One region of the Afifella sp. H1R genome, then DNA from elsewhere that is predicted to be linked to it. Evidence: riboswitches for the same ligand, from Rfam matches in the RefSeq annotation. Region 1 holds a riboswitch; each other region holds the start of a gene.
The links. Region 1 has a riboswitch for cobalamin ahead of L0F51_RS12630 (TonB-dependent receptor domain-containing protein). Riboswitches for the same ligand answer to the same signal wherever they lie in the genome.

Region 1 (4,174 bases):
TTGTCTGAAGCCATCGAGCTTGAAGCAGAAGCTCGGGACATCTCGGGTCTCTTTTACATGCGCATGGCGCTCGCCGCCCATGTCAAGGAATTCGCCGGCGCGCCCTCGCCCGAGATCGTCTGGGCGGGCGACGGCGACGACATCGAAACCCCGCCGAACTTCCGCCCGGTCAGCGTCCGCAAGGTGCGCGACATCACTCCGCATATGCGCCGGATCACCTTTGCGGGCGAGGGCCTCGACCGCTTCGCCGATGACGAGAACCTGCATCTCGGTCTGATCATTCCGCCCGAGGGCGGCGAACTGGTCTGGCCGACAGTCGGCCGCGACGGTCTCCTGAAATGGGATCCGGAGAGGCCGACGCCCGCGCTGCGGCGCTATACGGTGCGAAGCTGCGACCCCGCCGCCGGAACCCTCGACATCGACTTCGTTCTCCATGACGACGCTGGTCCCGGCACGGCATTCGCCTTGCGCGCACAGCCAGGCGTGATGGCGGGTCTTGCCGGCCCGGTCGGAGGCAGCATCGTGCGCGGTCGCGACTGGTATCTCCTCGCCGGCGACGAAACGGCGCTTCCGGCCATCAGCCGATTTCTGGAGATCCTTCCCGCCGACACGCCGGGCCGCGCCTTGATCGAGGTCGCCGGACCTCAGGAGGAGCAGCCGATCGGCAACGGCGCGATCACGGTCGAGTGGATCCACCGCGGCGCGGACAGGCCGGGCCTTCGCCTGTGCGAGGCCGTCCGCGCCGTCGAATTCCCGCCATCTGCCTCTTCGCCTTATGTCTGGGCGGCTTGCGAGTTCAACGCCTTCAAGGCAATCCGCAACCATCTCCGCACCGAGCGCGGACTGAAAAAGCAGGACCACCTCGTCGTCGCCTATTGGCGGCAGGGTGAGCTCGTGGATCAGGCGCCGGAAAACGAGTGACGCTCGCGCCCGCCGCGCCGCATCCGACCAGCGGAATCTCCTTGCTTCAAAAAGCTCTCAGGCGATCGCGACCGGGCGGTGGGTCTCGTCGACGGCGACCATCACGAACGTCCCCTTGCCGCACAGCCGGCGGTTTTCCGACAGGAGCGCCTCGGCGATCATCGTCACCTCGACGGTCATCGAGGAGCGCCCGGTCGCCACGATCGAGGGGTTGAGCTCGATCATCTCGCCGGCGACGACCTGATCCATGAAATCGACGCGTTGCGAGGCGGCCATGACGACGATTTTTCGGCAATGTCGGGTCGCTGCGACGAACGCGGATTTGCCCATCGCGGCAAGGACGTGGCCGCCATAGAGGCTGCCGTAATGGCTCGTCTGATCGGGAAAGACGATCTCGCACGAGCCGCTTTCAGACACCGCCATCTCGGGTTCGTCCGACAGGGGCGGCAGCGCGCCGCCATACCGCTCCAACGTATCGGCGGCCACCATGTTGAAGACGCCCCGCGTCGACAGGCGCCGTTCGCCGGACAGCGGCGCCTCGGCGACGAGATCAACCTCGACACCGAGCGAACGGCGGCCGACACGCACCACCTTTCCCGTCAGCTCGACGATTTCCCCGACATGCGCCGGGACGTGAAAATCGATGCGTTCGCAGGAGGCGGTGACGAAGTCGACATGCGCGTAACGCGAGGCGACGAGGAAGGCGACCTTGTCCATATGCGCAAGGCCGATGCCGCCGAAGAGCGTGCCATGGTGATTGGCGTCGCCGGGAAAGACGAAGTCGATCAGTCGGGTGAAGCCGTTGGCGGGACGCCCCAACGCGTTCTCCGCGCTTGTCTCCGGCGCGTTCATTGTGCGCGCTCCGCCGTTTCAGCACGCAAATGTTCTGCTGCCATGATCATGTCGAGACCTCCCCATCCCAAGCGCTCAAGCTGCTCTGTATCGCCGCCGCAGAAGGCCTGCGAACCTCATCCCAGGGGCGCAGAGCCTGACCACCTTCCCGCCTCAAGCGCACCGCAGCGCACACCGTCAAGGCGAACTTTCTGCCGATCGCCCAGGCGCAACCTCTGAGGCCCAATCTATCCGCCCGACCTTTGGGAAGCCCAACGAAACCCCGCAAAGGCGCCGTGCGCGCGCCGCCTCTGCGGCCTTTTGCCCCCTCTCCCATAGCCATCCATTCTCGCAGGAGGCCGCGCCGCCGGGCGCCATCGGCAGGCTTCATCCGCCGCTGTCAAAAGCGAAAGCGACTTCCAATCAAGCTCATGCGCCTGCGATTCATCTTGACGCGACGGCCGCGATCGTGGTCCGGTCCTTTCGACGGTGCCTCTTTAGAGGCTCAAAAGGGAACGCGGTGCGGGCGATGCTCAAATCCGCGACTGTCCCCGCAACTGTGAGCGGCGAATCGCTCGTCACAATGCCACTGGCCCCGAGGGTACCGGGAAGGCGGCGACGCGATCATGACCCGCAAGTCAGGAGACCTGCCGTCAACCGTGGTCACGCGCGGTCACGTCGGTCGGGGATGTGCCGATGGGATAGACTTCATGAGCCCTTGCGCATGAAGCGTCCTCGATCGCGGTGATGTGCCAACCGGCCGTGCGCCGCCCTTGAGGTCGTCCTGTGTTTTTCTCCCGCCCCTCGCGTGAAGGCGTTCCGCCGCAACGCTTCGTCGCCGTTTGTGCCGGCGTTTTCGTCGCCGCCGGCATGTCTCCGGCCGCCGCGCAGGACGATGACGTCATCGAACTCCCCGAACTCTCCGTCACGGCGAACCTGACGGCGACGCCCCTCACGGAGGTCGGCAGCGCCGTGACCGTCATCACCGGCGAAGAGCTGAAACAGCAGAACATCCACGACGCGACGGAAGCGCTGCGCCAGGTGCCGGGCGTCATCGTCAATGCGGCCGGCCCGCGCGGCCAGTTCACGCAGCTTCGCATCCGCGGCTCTGAAGGCAACCAGACCAAGATTTTCGTCGACGGCATCCCCGTCAACGACCCGGCGCGCGGTTCGGAATTCGATTTCGCGCATCTTCTTGCCGACAACATCGAGCGCATCGAGGTGCTGCGCGGGCCGCAGAGCGCGCTCTATGGCTCCGATGCGATCGGCGGCGTCGTCAACATCATCACCCGGCGCGCCGAACCCGGCACGCATCTGACGGGCCGCCTCGAAGCCGGTTCGCACAAGACGTTGAGCGGCAACGCCACGATCGGGACGGCCGGCACCAACTACGATTTCATCGCCGGCGCATCCGGCGTGCGCACGGATGGAATCTCGGTTGCCGATGAACGCCTCGGCAACAGGGAAGACGACGGCTACGAAAACGGCACCCTCTTCGCCAAGGGCGGCGTCGACGTCACCGACTGGCTCAATCTTTCAGGCGTCGCGCGTTACACGCGCCTGCGCACCGATCTCGATTCGGAAGGGTTTCTGCCCTCCGTCGGCCATACCGGCCCGCTCGATTCCAATCAGGACATGAAGGGCGACCAGCTTTTCACCCGCGCTCAGGCGAAGGTGACGCTCCTCGACGGGCACTGGGAGCAGCTCGCCGGCATCTCCTACACCGATCAGACCCGCGATTATCGCGATCTCGACCCGACCACGGTGACCAGCACTTACGAAGGCGAGCGGCTGCAGTTCGATTACCGCTCGACCTTCATGTTCGATACGCCCGCCATCGCCAATGCCGGGCATACGCTCACCTTTGGGGTCGAGCGGGGTGAAGACAGCGCCGTCTCCGACAGCGCCTGGTCGTCCTTCGATCGCTCCATCACCTCGACGGGCTTCATCGGCCAGTATCAGCTGAGCCTGTTTGAGGACCTGTCGCTGACGGCGGGCCTCCGCCACGACCTGAACGACGTCTTCGAGGATGCCACCACCTACCGGCTGACCGGCGCCTACAATTTCCGCCAGACCGGCACCAAGCTCCACGCCTCCTACGGCACCGGCGTGAAGAACCCGACGCTCTTCGAACTCTACGGCTACACCAACACCTATCGCGGCAATCCGGATCTCGAGCCGGAAGAGGCGAAAGGCTTCGACGTCGGCGTCACGCAGGCCTTCTGGGCAAACCGGGCCTCGCTCGACGTCACCTATTTCAATCAGGAGATCTCCAACCTCATCACCGGCTCGGGCCAGTCCTCGATCAACCAGCCGGGAGAATCCAAGATCGATGGCGTGGAAGTCGCCCTGACGGTCGAGCCGATCGACAATCTGACGGTGACAGGCTCCTACACCTATACGGACGGCGAGGACCCGACCG
Region 2 (4,174 bases), on a different contig from region 1:
GCAGGATCGTGCTCCTGAAACAGCCCCATTACGAACTCTTTGTCCGCCGCCGCCTTGAGGCTTGAGACGAAAACCGGAAGCGGCCGCAGTCCCCGTTCGGCAAGAGCCGTAGAAAGCGCTTCCACCGGCGCCGTCTGACCCGATTGCACGAGCGCACGATAGAAGACGATCGCCGCAGTCGGCACCTCGCCCTCAAACTTCCGCCCGCCCTCGTAAACGCCGAAAGCCGGCACCGTCTTCGGTGGCGGAGGCGCCTTGTCATACCCGAGAAGATGACCCGAGAACCGCAACGCGTTTTCGAAATTCTCCGCCCCGCCCTCGACCAGATAGGACCAGAGAAGCCGCGTTTCGTCGGCGCCGAGCGTGCCCTCGGCCGCAAGGTCGCCGTCCCATTTGGTATCGCCTGGCATCAACGCCACTTTGGCGCCTGAGCCGCGCGCGATCCGCAGCGTCTCCTCGACGCCGTAGCGCCAATAGCCGACGCCGCCGAGAAGCCGAACGACGATCAGCTTCGCCTCGGCCAGCACCTTCTCGACATAGAGATCGACCGAATAGGGATGCGCGAGCGACATCCAATTGGCGAGCCGAATGGCCGGAAAATCATCCGCCAGCCGGTTCGCCGCCGCAGCCAACCCGGCAATCTCGGTGTCGGCTGCGGAAAGGATGACGATGTCGCCCGGGCTCTGATCGAGATCGACCGCTTCGGAGGCCGCGTCGAGCCCCCGACTCTGGCCCTTGAAGATATGCAATTCAGCCTCCGAGGGCCTCCGTGACGGCCGCCCGATCGACATCGGACAGGCCGATCACCACGAGCTTCGGCTCGCCCGACGATTCACCGTTGCCGCGGTCGAACCAGCTCTCCAGCCTCTGACCCACGGCCTGGACGACCAGCGGCACCTTTTTGCCGTCGATCGCAAGGCGACCCTTGATGCGCAGAACGCCAGGCATGGCGAGCGCCTTGGTGATGCGTGCTTCGGCCTCGGCCTTGTCCGGCGCTGTCACGGCGATGCTGAAGGAATCGAAATCGTCGTGCTCGTGCTCCTCGCCTTCCATTTCATGGTGCGAAAGCCGGGTCTCGCTGTCGTCCTCCGCCCCGGCCCCGACGCCCAGGAGCACTTCGGGCGGCACGATGCCATGCGTGGCACGAATGAGCGACGCAGCGACGCGCTTGTCATCTCCGACGCGCTTTTCCACCCGCAGCATGCCCGCCTCATCGACGAGATCGCTCTTCGACAAGATGATGAGATCGGCACAGCGAAGCTGATCCTCGAACAATTCCTCGATCGGATCGTCATGATCGAGCGACTGGTCGGCTTCGCGTTGCGCGACGAGCTTCGCTTCGTCGCTCGCCATACGACCGGCCGCGACGGCCTCGGCATCGACGACGGTCACCACCCCATCGACGGTCACCCGGTCGCGGACAGCAGGCCAGGCAAAAGCTTTGACGAGCGGCTGTGGCAGAGCGAGCCCCGAGGTCTCGATGACGATGTGATCGGGCGCCTGGCCGCGTGCGAGGAGCCCCTCCATCGCCGGCAAAAAATCGTCCGCCACCGTGCAGCAGATGCAGCCGTTGGAGAGCTCGACGATATCCTCCTCACCGCAGGCGGGGCTGCCGCAATCGGAGAGAAGCCCGCCGTCGAAGCCCATATCGCCGAACTCGTTGACGATGAGGGCGATCTTTCTGCCGTTCGCATTTTCGAGGATGTGGCGAATGATCGTCGTCTTTCCGGCTCCAAGGAAGCCGGTGATGATCGTCGCGGGAATGCGTTCCGAAGCGTTTGTCATGAAGGAAGCTGTCCTTTCAGTGCCAGAGGCAGACCGGCCGCCATGAAGACGACCAGCTCCGCCGAGCGGGCGATTTCCTGGTTGAGACGGCCCTGCGCATCGCGGAAGCGACGAGCCAGGGCGTTATCGGGGACTATGCCGAGGCCGACCTCGTTGGAGACGAGGACGACGGGGCCTTTCGCCGCGGCGAGGGCTGCGCAGAGCTCGCGCGTACGCACGGCGAGGTCCTCTTCGGCGAACAAAATGTTGGAAAGCCAGAGTGTGAGGCAGTCGACGAGCAGGGCCCGATCCGGCGCGGCCTCCCCGGCGATGACGTCCGCAAGCGCGACCGGCTCCTCGACGGTGCGCCATGCCGGTCCGCGCCGGGCCCGATGTGCGGCGATGCGCTCACCCATCTCCGCATCGTCGTCTGCGGGAGGACACGTCGCGACGTAGACGGGGTTGAGCCCGCTTTCCTCCACGAGGCGTTCCGCATAGGCGCTTTTTCCCGAGCGGGCGCCGCCCAAAACGAGTGCCGTGGTTATCATGAGGATTTCGCGGAGCGTTTCCGCGCCAGATGCCAGGCCGACGACACGAGCGGTCGGATGCTTACCGTCCTGCCGGTCGCCATGACGGCCGCATGACCCACGGCCATGCCTTGAACGTGAGGAAACATGACTGCCTCAACGGCAGCGCGGCGAAGACGCGTTTTCTGAAAGATCAGGCGGCGGACACCGCCCGGGCATGGAAGCGAAACCGCTCTGCACGGTGCGCAGATCGTTGGCGATCAATGCGGCGCACCCGGCTCGAGCCCTGGATGGAATCGCCGACGGAAATGTTCCGGAACTTTGCATGCTATCCCCTTTGCCGTCCCTCCGACGGCGTTCGAGTTGCCCTGGTCCGGCAGGTCTCCTGGCTTGCGGGTCTCCGCCCTTCTGCGCCTTCCCGTTGCCGGTGGCTTATGCAGGGGGCTCGCCGCGTACAGTTGCGGGGGCAGCTGCGGATGAGGGATCCCGATCTGGGTCATCCTGTCGCATTCCCTTTTGATCCCCAGGTGCTGTGCACCATTCGGGAACCGGAACCATTTCAAAGACTAAACGGAATCGGAAGACTGTCGCAAGCGCGATTCCGCCGATCGCTCCGTTTCGCTCATGCGTGTATCGCCTGGCGAAACGAACGGCGTCTGCGAATCGATTTTGCCGGCAACGGCCACCTTCCCATTGCCATTTCCCGCGGGCGCGGCCACGTCGAATCGCCGCGCCACGCCCGGATAACGCGTGTAGATCCACACGGTGAACCGCCGCCGCCAGCGCCGCACCGCGGGAATATCGATCGACAACACGATCAGCCCGAGCGGCAGCATCCACAGGCCGAGCACCGGAAGGAAGGCGAAGAGACCGCCGAGAACCAGCAGAATCCCGATACCAACACGCAGAAGCGGGCTGTGCGGCAGAGGCATCTGCCGGCCAAAAAGATGGAGGCGCGAGCGCCGCTTCCTGTCGTTCTTTACCACTTCGGCTTCCTGCCTGTTTTGCATGCGTCAAAAATGGGCTGCGAAAGGATGCTTGCAATGCCCGATGAGTTTGGTATATCGCGCCCCAATTCCCCGGTAGCTCAGTTGGTAGAGCAAGCGGCTGTTAACCGCTGGGTCGCTGGTTCGAGTCCGGCCCGGGGAGCCACCTTCCTTCTCTTCTCATCCCACGATCTCGTCGAAACCGTGTCTTCACGGTGGGTGCCAAAACGGTGGGTGCCAAAAACTGTGAGCACCCGGACCGGCCTGGCCAGGGCAACGGCGCCTGGCCATTCACACGCCGCTCCCGCCTCCATCGACGCGAAGAAGATCGGAAACGATCGCCGTTCGACCTCGAAGGCGGGGTTCACGAGGCGATTCGCAACGCGCCGAGCCCTGCGCAGAATCAGACGTCTCCACGCAGCAGCGGATGCGCAAAATGCGATCGAACGCAGAGAGATTCGCGACGGTCGCTCACGCGCCATCAAAGTTGAAGCGAAAGCAACTTGATTGTTATCATATGTAACGGCGCACGATATTGTGCCGAAATGAAGTCTATTCATTTCGATTAGTTTTTCTGGACACAATATACAAGCTGGAATAAACGGATGGTCGATATTCTACATTGAGATACGCCCTCCCCCGATGCAATGACAAACTCCCCAAACCTCTCCAGCGACGAAGAGGCGTCCGCAGGACACGTTTTCCGTATCGCCGTCGGCGACGCTCTCGTCGTGATTCTGACTTTCCTCGTGATGTTCATGGGCGTCGGCCAGCTCAGCGCTGAAGCCGGTCTCAACGCCGTGCAGACCGCCTTGATGACCAGCCTCACGGTCGCCGCGCCCGCTCAGGCTGCCGCCATGCAGATCCTGACGAGCGAGGGCGCAACCGCCGGCGCCT
Region 3 (4,174 bases), on a different contig from region 1:
CATAGCGCACGGTGAACATCAGCAGGTAGATGAGCTTTTCCGGCACCATCAAACGCCGCAGCGCATGGCCGAGCGTCACCGGCTCGGTGGAGCCGACGAGCGCCATCAAGGCGAGGATGACGGCGTTCGCCGTCAGCGCGATCTCCGCCGCCTGCCGCAGCCCCTGCCAGCTCGCCGCAAAGCCGAAGACGGTGAACATCGCATCGCCCGGCACGGTGAAGGGCAGCATGGCGATCAGGAAGATGATGAAGCTGTCCATCATCGCCATGCGTTTGAGCGTCCGCGCGACCGGCAGCCGCGCCGACAGCATCAGGAAGAACGCCGCCAGAAGCCCGGTCGCCAAAACCGCGAGATCCTGCAGGCTCACCATCACGATGGCGAAGGCGACAGCAACGACGATGCGGGTGCGCACGTCGATGCCATCGATCAGCGTACCCTTGGCCTCGCCCGTATCGGTGAGCGCACGCCGTCCGGCTGAGAGAACGTGGCTCATCGTCAGGCCGCCGTCATCTTGCGCCGGGCCGCGATATAGAACGCGACGCCGAAGATGCCGAAGATATAGCCGATCCCGCCGAGGATGCTCTGCATGTCGTGCTTCTCCTTATAGGCGTCGATATCGCGCCGGAGCGGGATCACCTGTTTCTGCACCGCTTCGGTGATCATCTCGTGCTGTGCTTCAAGAAGCGCGGCGAGGTCGACGCCGGAGTTTTGGGCGGTCGCTCCCCCAGTCTCGTCGCCGGAAGACGCCGGCTCGGCGGCACCGGCCGCAGCTTCGGCAGCGACCAGCGCCGGCGATGAGGCCTCCGCACCGCCGATCTCCGGCAGCTCCTCGGCCGACATCCGCACCTGCGCCACATGGCCCGCGCCGAGATTGGCCTTGAAGACGAGCGGCACCGCCTTTTCGGGCTTGTAGGTGAAGGCTCCGGTCTCGTCGGTTACCGCCTCGCCGAGCTTGTTGCCGTTGTCGTCGAACACCTCGACCGTCGCATCGCTCGCCATGTCGCCATTGGAAAAGCCGACCTCGCCTTCCACGACATCGCCGGACGCATAGACCGACGCGATGACCTTGTGAGCGAGAGCCTGCGATGCGGGCAGAAGAGCCAGAAAAACGAGGGCTGCGCAGAGCTTTCTCATAGCGCGACCTCCTCGGCAGCGGACCGATTGAAAGTGGCGAAGAGCTCCGGCTTGACGCGGCGGGCGAGAACCACGGCCGCCCCCGTCACCAGCGCTTCGATGATCATGATCGGGATATGGGCGAAGAAGACGAGCTTGGCGGCCGGGATGAATTCGTCGCCGGACAGCGCCAGAGCGATCGCGACGAACGCCGTCGTCAGCGCGATCGCGAGCCCCCCGCCGATGGCGCCTGAAATCGCGGCGACCGTCAGCGAATTGGAGGCGATCCCCCGCCGGCACAGATAATAGACGATCACCGCCGGCAGCGCGATGTTGAGCGTATTCACCCCGAGCACGGTGAGCCCTCCGAAGCCGAAGAACACCGCTTGCAGAAGAAGCCCGACGAACAGCGCCGGAAAGGCGGCCCAGCCGAGCACCAGCCCGGCCAGACCGTTCATGATGAGATGGACGCTGGAGGGACCGATCGGAACATGGATGAGCGAGGCGACGAAGAACGTCGCGCTCAACACCCCGGCGGCCGGCATTTTTTCCGCCGTCAGCGATTTGAGGCCGAGCGCGATGCCCCCGGCCGCGAGCACCGCTCCCCCGATGACGACGTCATTGGCGAGAGCTCCGTCGACAATATGCATCGATCCCTCCTGCCGTCACTCGACGTCGTAGGCGCGCACCCAGATGACGGCGTCCTGCGAGAGCTCTTTGCCCTCGAACTCCGTCTTCGGACCCGTACCGAGCGCGGCAAAGCCCCAGAACCCGGCTTTCGGGACGCCGAAGGTGAAGTAGCCGTTCTCGTCGCTCATCGCGACGACGGCACCGCCCGGCATCGGCGAGGCTTTGGGTTCGGTGGGCTTGTTCTCGTCCATGGAGGGCTCGGCCGCCATGTATTCGACTTCGATCTCGGCGCCTGCGACCGGCTTGCCTTCCGACAGGACGCGCCCCGTGAAGGTGGAGCCGGCCAGAATGTTGGTCGGGCGATCGAGCGGCACGATTTCCGTCGCAAGCTCTTTGGGCTCGGCCCAGTCGGTCGGCAATTGCGCCCGGTTCAGATAGGCCTTGGCGATCTGCTGGATGTAGATGTCCTCGCTCTCCTCGTAATAGGGCTGAGGCACGACGACGAGCGTGTAATCGCCGGCGCGCTTGGCCGGCAGCGTGGCATCGAAGGCTTGCGCGCTGTTTTCGAGCCCCTCGAAGGAGATCGGCTTGAGGCTGTCCTTGAGATCGATCTTCTTGCCGCGGAAGACGGCGTAGAACTCTTCCGGCGCGCCCATATCCATGACATGGCCGTTCTCGAAGGGGTGCCAGAAGATCAGCTTCAGCGGCACGTCGCCCGGCTCGGCGAGGTTCACCTCGGGCGTATAGATCAGCTGAAAATGCGCTTCGGCTGCGGCGGGAAGAAGGAACGCCGCCGATGTGAGGGCGGCACAGGCAAACTTACGAAGTTTCATTCGTATCGTCTCTCCAATGACTGTGGCGGACGAACCGCGACAGTGATGCGGAAAGGACGATCGGGGTTTTGGCGTGGATTGGGCGCAAATGGGATTCCTGGCGCCGTTCCACCGCCAGACGCTCACCCCGGCGTCCGTTGCGGTGCGGCACCGGTGGCCCGGCGTCGCGCGTCAGCGGCAGGTCTCCTGGCTTGCGGGTCACAGCGTGGCTTCGTCTTCCCAGCGCATATGCGCCAGTGACATGTTGAAGCCCTGCTCGCCGCTCACAGTTGCGGGGGCAGCCACGGTTTCGGTCCCTGCTGGGTACGCCTCACCGTGTTCCCTTTTAATCCGGTCGCTTTGCGTCCGGAAACCGTTGACGCCCCATCTGCCGGCGAATGGCCATAATTGTCAATGCCGTGCACGTTGAGCAGCTATGCCCGGCACGACTTTCCTTTGCCGGCAACGGACGACGCCGAAGGGCGTGCAACGGCACAAAAAAGGCCGACCGCACATGGCGGCCGGCCCTCTCAAAATCAAACGTGTTCAGGCGTTCAGCGCGCGGCGACCTGCTTGTCGCCGGCCCCGGTTTTTGGTTTGCCGCTCTTGCGCAGCATCCGTTCCAGACCGGCCTGGGCGCCCTCGTTGCCGCGGCCGCCGTCGCGGCGGGGCCCGTCACGCCGGCCATCCGCGCCACTTTTGCGGCTCTTGGGCGCGCCGCCCTCGGCCCGCTTGGCCGAACGGCCTCCTTCGGCACCTTCCGGCCTGCGGTTGCGTCCGCCTTTCGGGGCATCGCCGTTGCGGCCTTCATTCCGCCCGTCGCTCCGCCCTTCGTTGCGCCCCTCGGAGCGAGCTTCGAAGGCCGCGGGTTTGTTGCCCGAGCGCCGGCGGTTGCGTGAGGGTGAAGTGCGCTTGCCGGGCTGGCGTGATCTTTCGTCGCGCCGCTCGCCCGCCTGCTGGCGCACGCCTGCAGACGGCGCCTCATCGGTTTCGCCGACCACCTCGGCCCCGGCCTGGGTCGCGACTGCCTCGCGCCGCGGGGCCGCACCATGCGCATCGATCCTCTTGCCGATCAGCTTTTCGATGTCGCGCAGAAGACCCCGCTCGGAATGATCGCACAGCGAGATCGCGATGCCGCTCTTGCCGGCGCGCGCGGTCCGCCCGATGCGGTGCACATAGGCCTCCGGCACGTTCGGCAGCTCGAAGTTGACGACATGCGAGACGTCGTCGATGTCGATGCCGCGCGCCGCGATATCGGTCGCGACCAGAACGGACACACGGCCGTTGCGGAAGGCACCGAGTGCCTTTTCGCGCTGATTCTGGCTCTTATTGCCGTGAATCGCAGCCGAGCGCAGGCCAGCCTTGTCGAGATGCTGGCTGACGCGGTCGGCCCCGCGCTTGGTGCGCGTGAAGACGATCGCCCGCTCCATATCGGCCGTGCCGAGAAGATCGACGAGCATGTCGCGCTTGCCGGCACTCGCCACGTTGATGACGCTTTGTGCGATCTGCTCGATCGGGCGCGACACCGGGGCGACGGAGATTTCCGCCGGCTGATGAAGAAAATCGCCCGCGAGCTTGCGGATCGCCGGCGGCATCGTCGCCGAGAGAAGAACCGTCTG
Region 4 (4,174 bases), on a different contig from region 1:
CCGGAGCCGTTTGGTCCGACAAGACCGAAAAACTCGCCGGGCTCGATCGTCAGATCGATGTCCGACACGATCGGAGTGCGGCCGGCGGACCAGCCGAGAGCATGCGCCGTCAGCGTCATCGCGCCCCTCCGCGACCGCGCACCAGGATCAGCGCGAATGCCGGCGCACCGACGAGCGCCGTCACGACACCGATCGGCAGAACCTGGCCCGGAATGATGATTCGCGACACGATGTCGGCGAAGATGAGAAAAACGGCGCCGGTGATCGCCGTCATCGGGATGAGCCGGCCATGGCGCGGACCGACCAGAAGCCTTGCCGCATGCGGGACAACCAGTCCGACGAAGCCGATTGCACCCACGATGCTGACCATAACGGCCGTCACCAGAGCGGCCGCCCCGATCAGGATCGCCTGTGTCTTCAATACGTTGATGCCCAGAGAGGCAGCCGCATCCGATCCGAAGGCGAACGCATCGAGCGCCCGCGCATGGACCGTAATGATGACAAACACCAGGAGCGCGACGGGTGCGGCGAGCCATACATCAGGCCAGCGCACACCGGACAGATTTCCGAGCAGCCAGAAGATGATGCCGCGCGCCTGTTCGGCATTGGCCGAGTGCGCGATGATCAGCGACGTGAGCGCATTGAAAAGCTGGGCCCCGGCCACGCCGGCAAGGATCACTTGACCGGTCGATGTTCCCGCAAAGCCACCGGCGGCCCGCGCCAGAGCGATGACGAGCGCGAACGCCACGAGGGCGCCGACGAAAGCGCCGGCCGAGAGCGACACGAGACCACCGCCGATGCCGGCGATGGTGACAGCCACGGCTCCGGTCGATGCACCGGCAGAGATCCCTAAAATGTAAGGGTCAGCGAGCACATTGCGCAGCAGCGTCTGAAGCACCAGCCCCGAGACGGCCAGGCCTGCGCCACAGGAGGCCGCGACGATTGCCCGGCTGAAGCGGTAATTCCAGACGATGCCCTGATCGATCGGATCGACAGGATAGCTTCCCCCGAACACCTTCATGGCAAGCACCTGCCCGACCGTTTCCAGCGGGATTCGCGTCTCTCCGATCGCGGCCCCGAGGATCAGAGCGGCCCCCAGAATTGCGAGTTTCGACGACAACGATGTCAGAAGACCCGGCCAGCGGCCGGGTCGTTGAGTGGCCATAATCGGGCTCTGCTATTTCAGCTTGGGAAGTTCATCGGCGAGCATCTCGAGTGCCGAGATGTTGCGGATGGAGGGATCCATGGAATGGGCGTCCATAACGAGAATCCGCCCCGCCTTGACGGCTTCCATTTCCTTGGCGACCGGATCCGTCTTGAGGAATTCGAGCTTCTTTTCGACGTCGTCGGCAGGAAAGCGGCGGCGGGTCATCTTGGCGACGACGATGATGTCGGGATTGGCCTTGGCGATCGTCTCCCAGCCAACGGTCGGCCATTCCTCGTCGCTTTCCACGACGTTGCGGACGCCGAGCTTTTCCATCATCCAGCCCGGAACGCCCTTGCGCCCGGCGACGTAGGGATCGACGTCCATTTCGGCAGACGAAAACCAGAAGACCGCGGAAACGTCGCCCGCCTTCGCTTCTTTCGCTTTCTCCACCGCAGCGGCTTCGCGCTCCGAAAGATCGCTGATGAGCGCCTCACCCTCCGCCTTGACGTCGTGGATCTCCGCAAGTTCGCGGATCGCACGATACAGGGCGTCGGTGCTGTACATCTCGAGCCTGGTGCCATCGACGCCAGCGGAATTGTCTTTCACGCAATCGGTCGGAAGGATGTAGGTCGGGATGCCGACGTCATGGAACTGCTCGCGGGTCCCGACGATGCCCTGCGGTCCGATATGCCACTCATAGGAAACCGCAACGAGGCCCGGCTTCTTGGCGACGACGCTTTCAAAGCTCGGATCGTTGTCGGCGAGCCGCTCGATGCCGCTGTTGAGTTCGGCAAACTCCGGCAACACATCGCTGAACCAGACTGAGGTCCCGACGACCTTGTCGCCGAGGCCGAGCGAGTAGAGAATCTCAGTCGCAGACTGGCCGACCGTGACATCGCGCTCAGGCGCGGCCTCGAACGTGATGGTTTGTCCGCAATTGTCGATGCTCAGCGGGTAGCTGGTTTCGTTCGCATGCGCGGCGTCGATGAGCGAAAGACTGGCCAGTGCTGCAAGGCCGATCGCGACGTTTCGGTGCATTGTGTCTGCTATCCTGGTTCCGAGAGAGAACCGCGGGGGCAGGCGGAATGGATTGCCCGAAAAGAGACTCGCGCATTGTCGTCGACGACAAGATTGTCATCTCGATCCTTCCCCCGACATCCCCGCCGGGTCTGGTTGCATGATGATGGCAGGTCTCTTGACTTGCGGGTCTCTGCTTCCCCGAGCCTTCCCAGGCGCTAGACGGTGTCCGTCGCACGCCCAGTGGCATTGTTCGGGGTCGCTCTCCGCTCACAATTGCGGGGGCAGTCACGGATTTGGCGCCTACTGGCTACACCGCACCGTATTCCCTTTTCACCCAGCGAAGTCTTCGTTTCGCTGGAAACCATCGACTGAGATAAAGGCTGGATGGTGTCGGAGTGTCAAGCCGGATGCGCGCCACATTCTGTCCCGGTTGCGCAGGCTCAAACAAGCAAGCGCGCCACGCCCGCGATCTTTCAGACACGCATACGTCGGACTTCGGTCATGTGGAGCCAGACGCACCGCGTTCGCGGCCCCGTCCGATTCGCTTATGCTTGGCTGAGCAGCCTGCGAAGCTCGATTTTGAGCACCTTGCCGTAATTGTTCTTCGGAAGCTCATTCAGAAAGACGTAGTCCTTCGGGCGCTTGAAGCGGGCGATTTCCTCGCGGCAGAGCGCATCGAGTTCTTCGACATTCGGCGCGTTCTCCGGTGCGACGACGAACGCGACGACGTCCTCACCCCATTCGGGGCTCGGCCGGCCGACGACAGACACCTCCTGAACGGCGGGATGCCGCAAGAGCACCTCTTCGACCTCGCGCGGATAGATGTTGGTGCCGCCGGAGATGATGACGTCTTTGGAGCGATCCATCAGCGTCAGGAAACCGTCCTCGTCCATCGCACCGACATCACCGGTCCAGAGCCAGCCGTCGCGCAGAGATTCCGCGCTCGCCTTCTCGTTTTGCCAGTAGCCGGCCATGACGCTCGGACCGCGAACCAAAATCTCGCCGCTCTCGCCCGGGGCGAGCGTATGACCGTCGCCGTCCGCCACCCGCACATCGACGCAGGATTGCGCGGTGCCGACGGAGCCGAGGCGTTCCTTCCAGCGCGGGTGGGTCCTGTCGGCCACGAGATCGCGAGAGAGAGCCGTGATCGTCATCGGGCTTTCGCCCTGGCCGTAGATCTGCACGAAGCGCGGCCCGAAGAGCGAAACCGCCTCTTCGATATCGGCGACATACATCGGCCCGCCTCCATAGACGATGGTCCGGATCCCCTCGCCGTCATAGCCGGTCGTCTTCGCGTGCTGGACGAGGCGGCGGACCATGGTCGGCGCGGCGAAGAAGGACAGACCGCCGAGCGAGCGGGCAAGCGAAACGATCTCCGCCGCATCAAATCCACCTGATTTTGGAACGACATGGCGGGCACCGCGGAGAACGTGCATGAAGTTGTAGAGCCCCGCCCCATGCGACATCGGCGCGGCATAGAGCGCGGCATCCTCGGTGTGCACCTCGTCGACATCGACAAAATAGGCAAAGCTCATCGCCTGCAGATTGGCGACCGAGAGCATGACGCCTTTCGGATTGCCGGTCGTTCCGGAGGTGTAGAAAAGCCAGGCGAGCACATCCGACGACATCGCATGTGGCGCGGCAAGCGGTTCGGCGGCAAGAAGCTCCTGGTACGCCTTGCCCGGCGCGGTGATCAGACGCACGCCCTCATCGAGCCGCTGCGCCAGCACCTCGTCTCCCTCGGAGATGAAGACGAGACCCGCTCCTGAATCCTTGACGATGTAGGCCGCCTCGCGCGGATGGAGCTTGTGGTTGATCGGCACGGCGGCCGCGCCGACCCACCAGATCCCATACATGATCTCCAGATACTCGGTCGAATTGGCCATGAAGATCGCGACCCGGTCTCCCGGTGAAACGCCATGCACCTCTTTGAGCGCGCGCCCGAGCCGTGCGGCCCGTTCGGCAAACTCTCCGTAGGTCGCCACAAGTTCATCACCACGCAAAAGC

Region 2: it holds a riboswitch for cobalamin, as region 1 does, so the genes downstream of both, cobU (bifunctional adenosylcobinamide kinase/adenosylcobinamide-phosphate guanylyltransferase) here and L0F51_RS12630 (TonB-dependent receptor domain-containing protein) in region 1, are expected to answer to the same signal.
Region 3: it holds a riboswitch for cobalamin, as region 1 does, so the genes downstream of both, L0F51_RS10510 (DUF4198 domain-containing protein) here and L0F51_RS12630 (TonB-dependent receptor domain-containing protein) in region 1, are expected to answer to the same signal.
Region 4: it holds a riboswitch for cobalamin, as region 1 does, so the genes downstream of both, L0F51_RS04910 (ABC transporter substrate-binding protein) here and L0F51_RS12630 (TonB-dependent receptor domain-containing protein) in region 1, are expected to answer to the same signal.

The regions. Positions count from the first base shown of each region.
Region 1 is NZ_JAKEDY010000002.1:205,582-209,755, forward strand. It holds gene L0F51_RS12620 (siderophore-interacting protein) at 1-921, shown strand, start outside; gene L0F51_RS12625 (acyl-CoA thioesterase) at 979-1,773, opposite strand; cobalamin riboswitch at 2,223-2,422, shown strand; gene L0F51_RS12630 (TonB-dependent receptor domain-containing protein) at 2,539-4,174, shown strand, end outside.
Region 2 is NZ_JAKEDY010000001.1:992,206-996,379, forward strand. It holds gene cobN (cobaltochelatase subunit CobN) at 1-749, opposite strand, end outside; gene cobW (cobalamin biosynthesis protein CobW) at 751-1,785, opposite strand; gene cobU (bifunctional adenosylcobinamide kinase/adenosylcobinamide-phosphate guanylyltransferase) at 1,782-2,312, opposite strand; cobalamin riboswitch at 2,649-2,859, opposite strand; gene L0F51_RS20120 (hypothetical protein) at 2,858-3,277, opposite strand; tRNA gene L0F51_RS04685 (tRNA-Asn) at 3,368-3,443, shown strand; gene L0F51_RS04690 (AzlC family ABC transporter permease) at 3,925-4,174, shown strand, end outside.
Region 3 is NZ_JAKEDY010000001.1:2,210,116-2,214,289, forward strand. It holds gene cbiQ (cobalt ECF transporter T component CbiQ) at 1-493, opposite strand, end outside; gene L0F51_RS10500 (cobalt ABC transporter permease) at 496-1,134, opposite strand; gene cbiM (cobalt transporter CbiM) at 1,131-1,763, opposite strand; gene L0F51_RS10510 (DUF4198 domain-containing protein) at 1,779-2,576, opposite strand; cobalamin riboswitch at 2,735-2,948, opposite strand; gene L0F51_RS10515 (DEAD/DEAH box helicase) at 3,110-4,174, opposite strand, start outside.
Region 4 is NZ_JAKEDY010000001.1:1,036,604-1,040,777, forward strand. It holds gene L0F51_RS04900 (ABC transporter ATP-binding protein) at 1-119, opposite strand, end outside; gene L0F51_RS04905 (iron ABC transporter permease) at 116-1,165, opposite strand; gene L0F51_RS04910 (ABC transporter substrate-binding protein) at 1,178-2,185, opposite strand; cobalamin riboswitch at 2,315-2,548, opposite strand; gene L0F51_RS04915 (class I adenylate-forming enzyme family protein) at 2,713-4,174, opposite strand, start outside.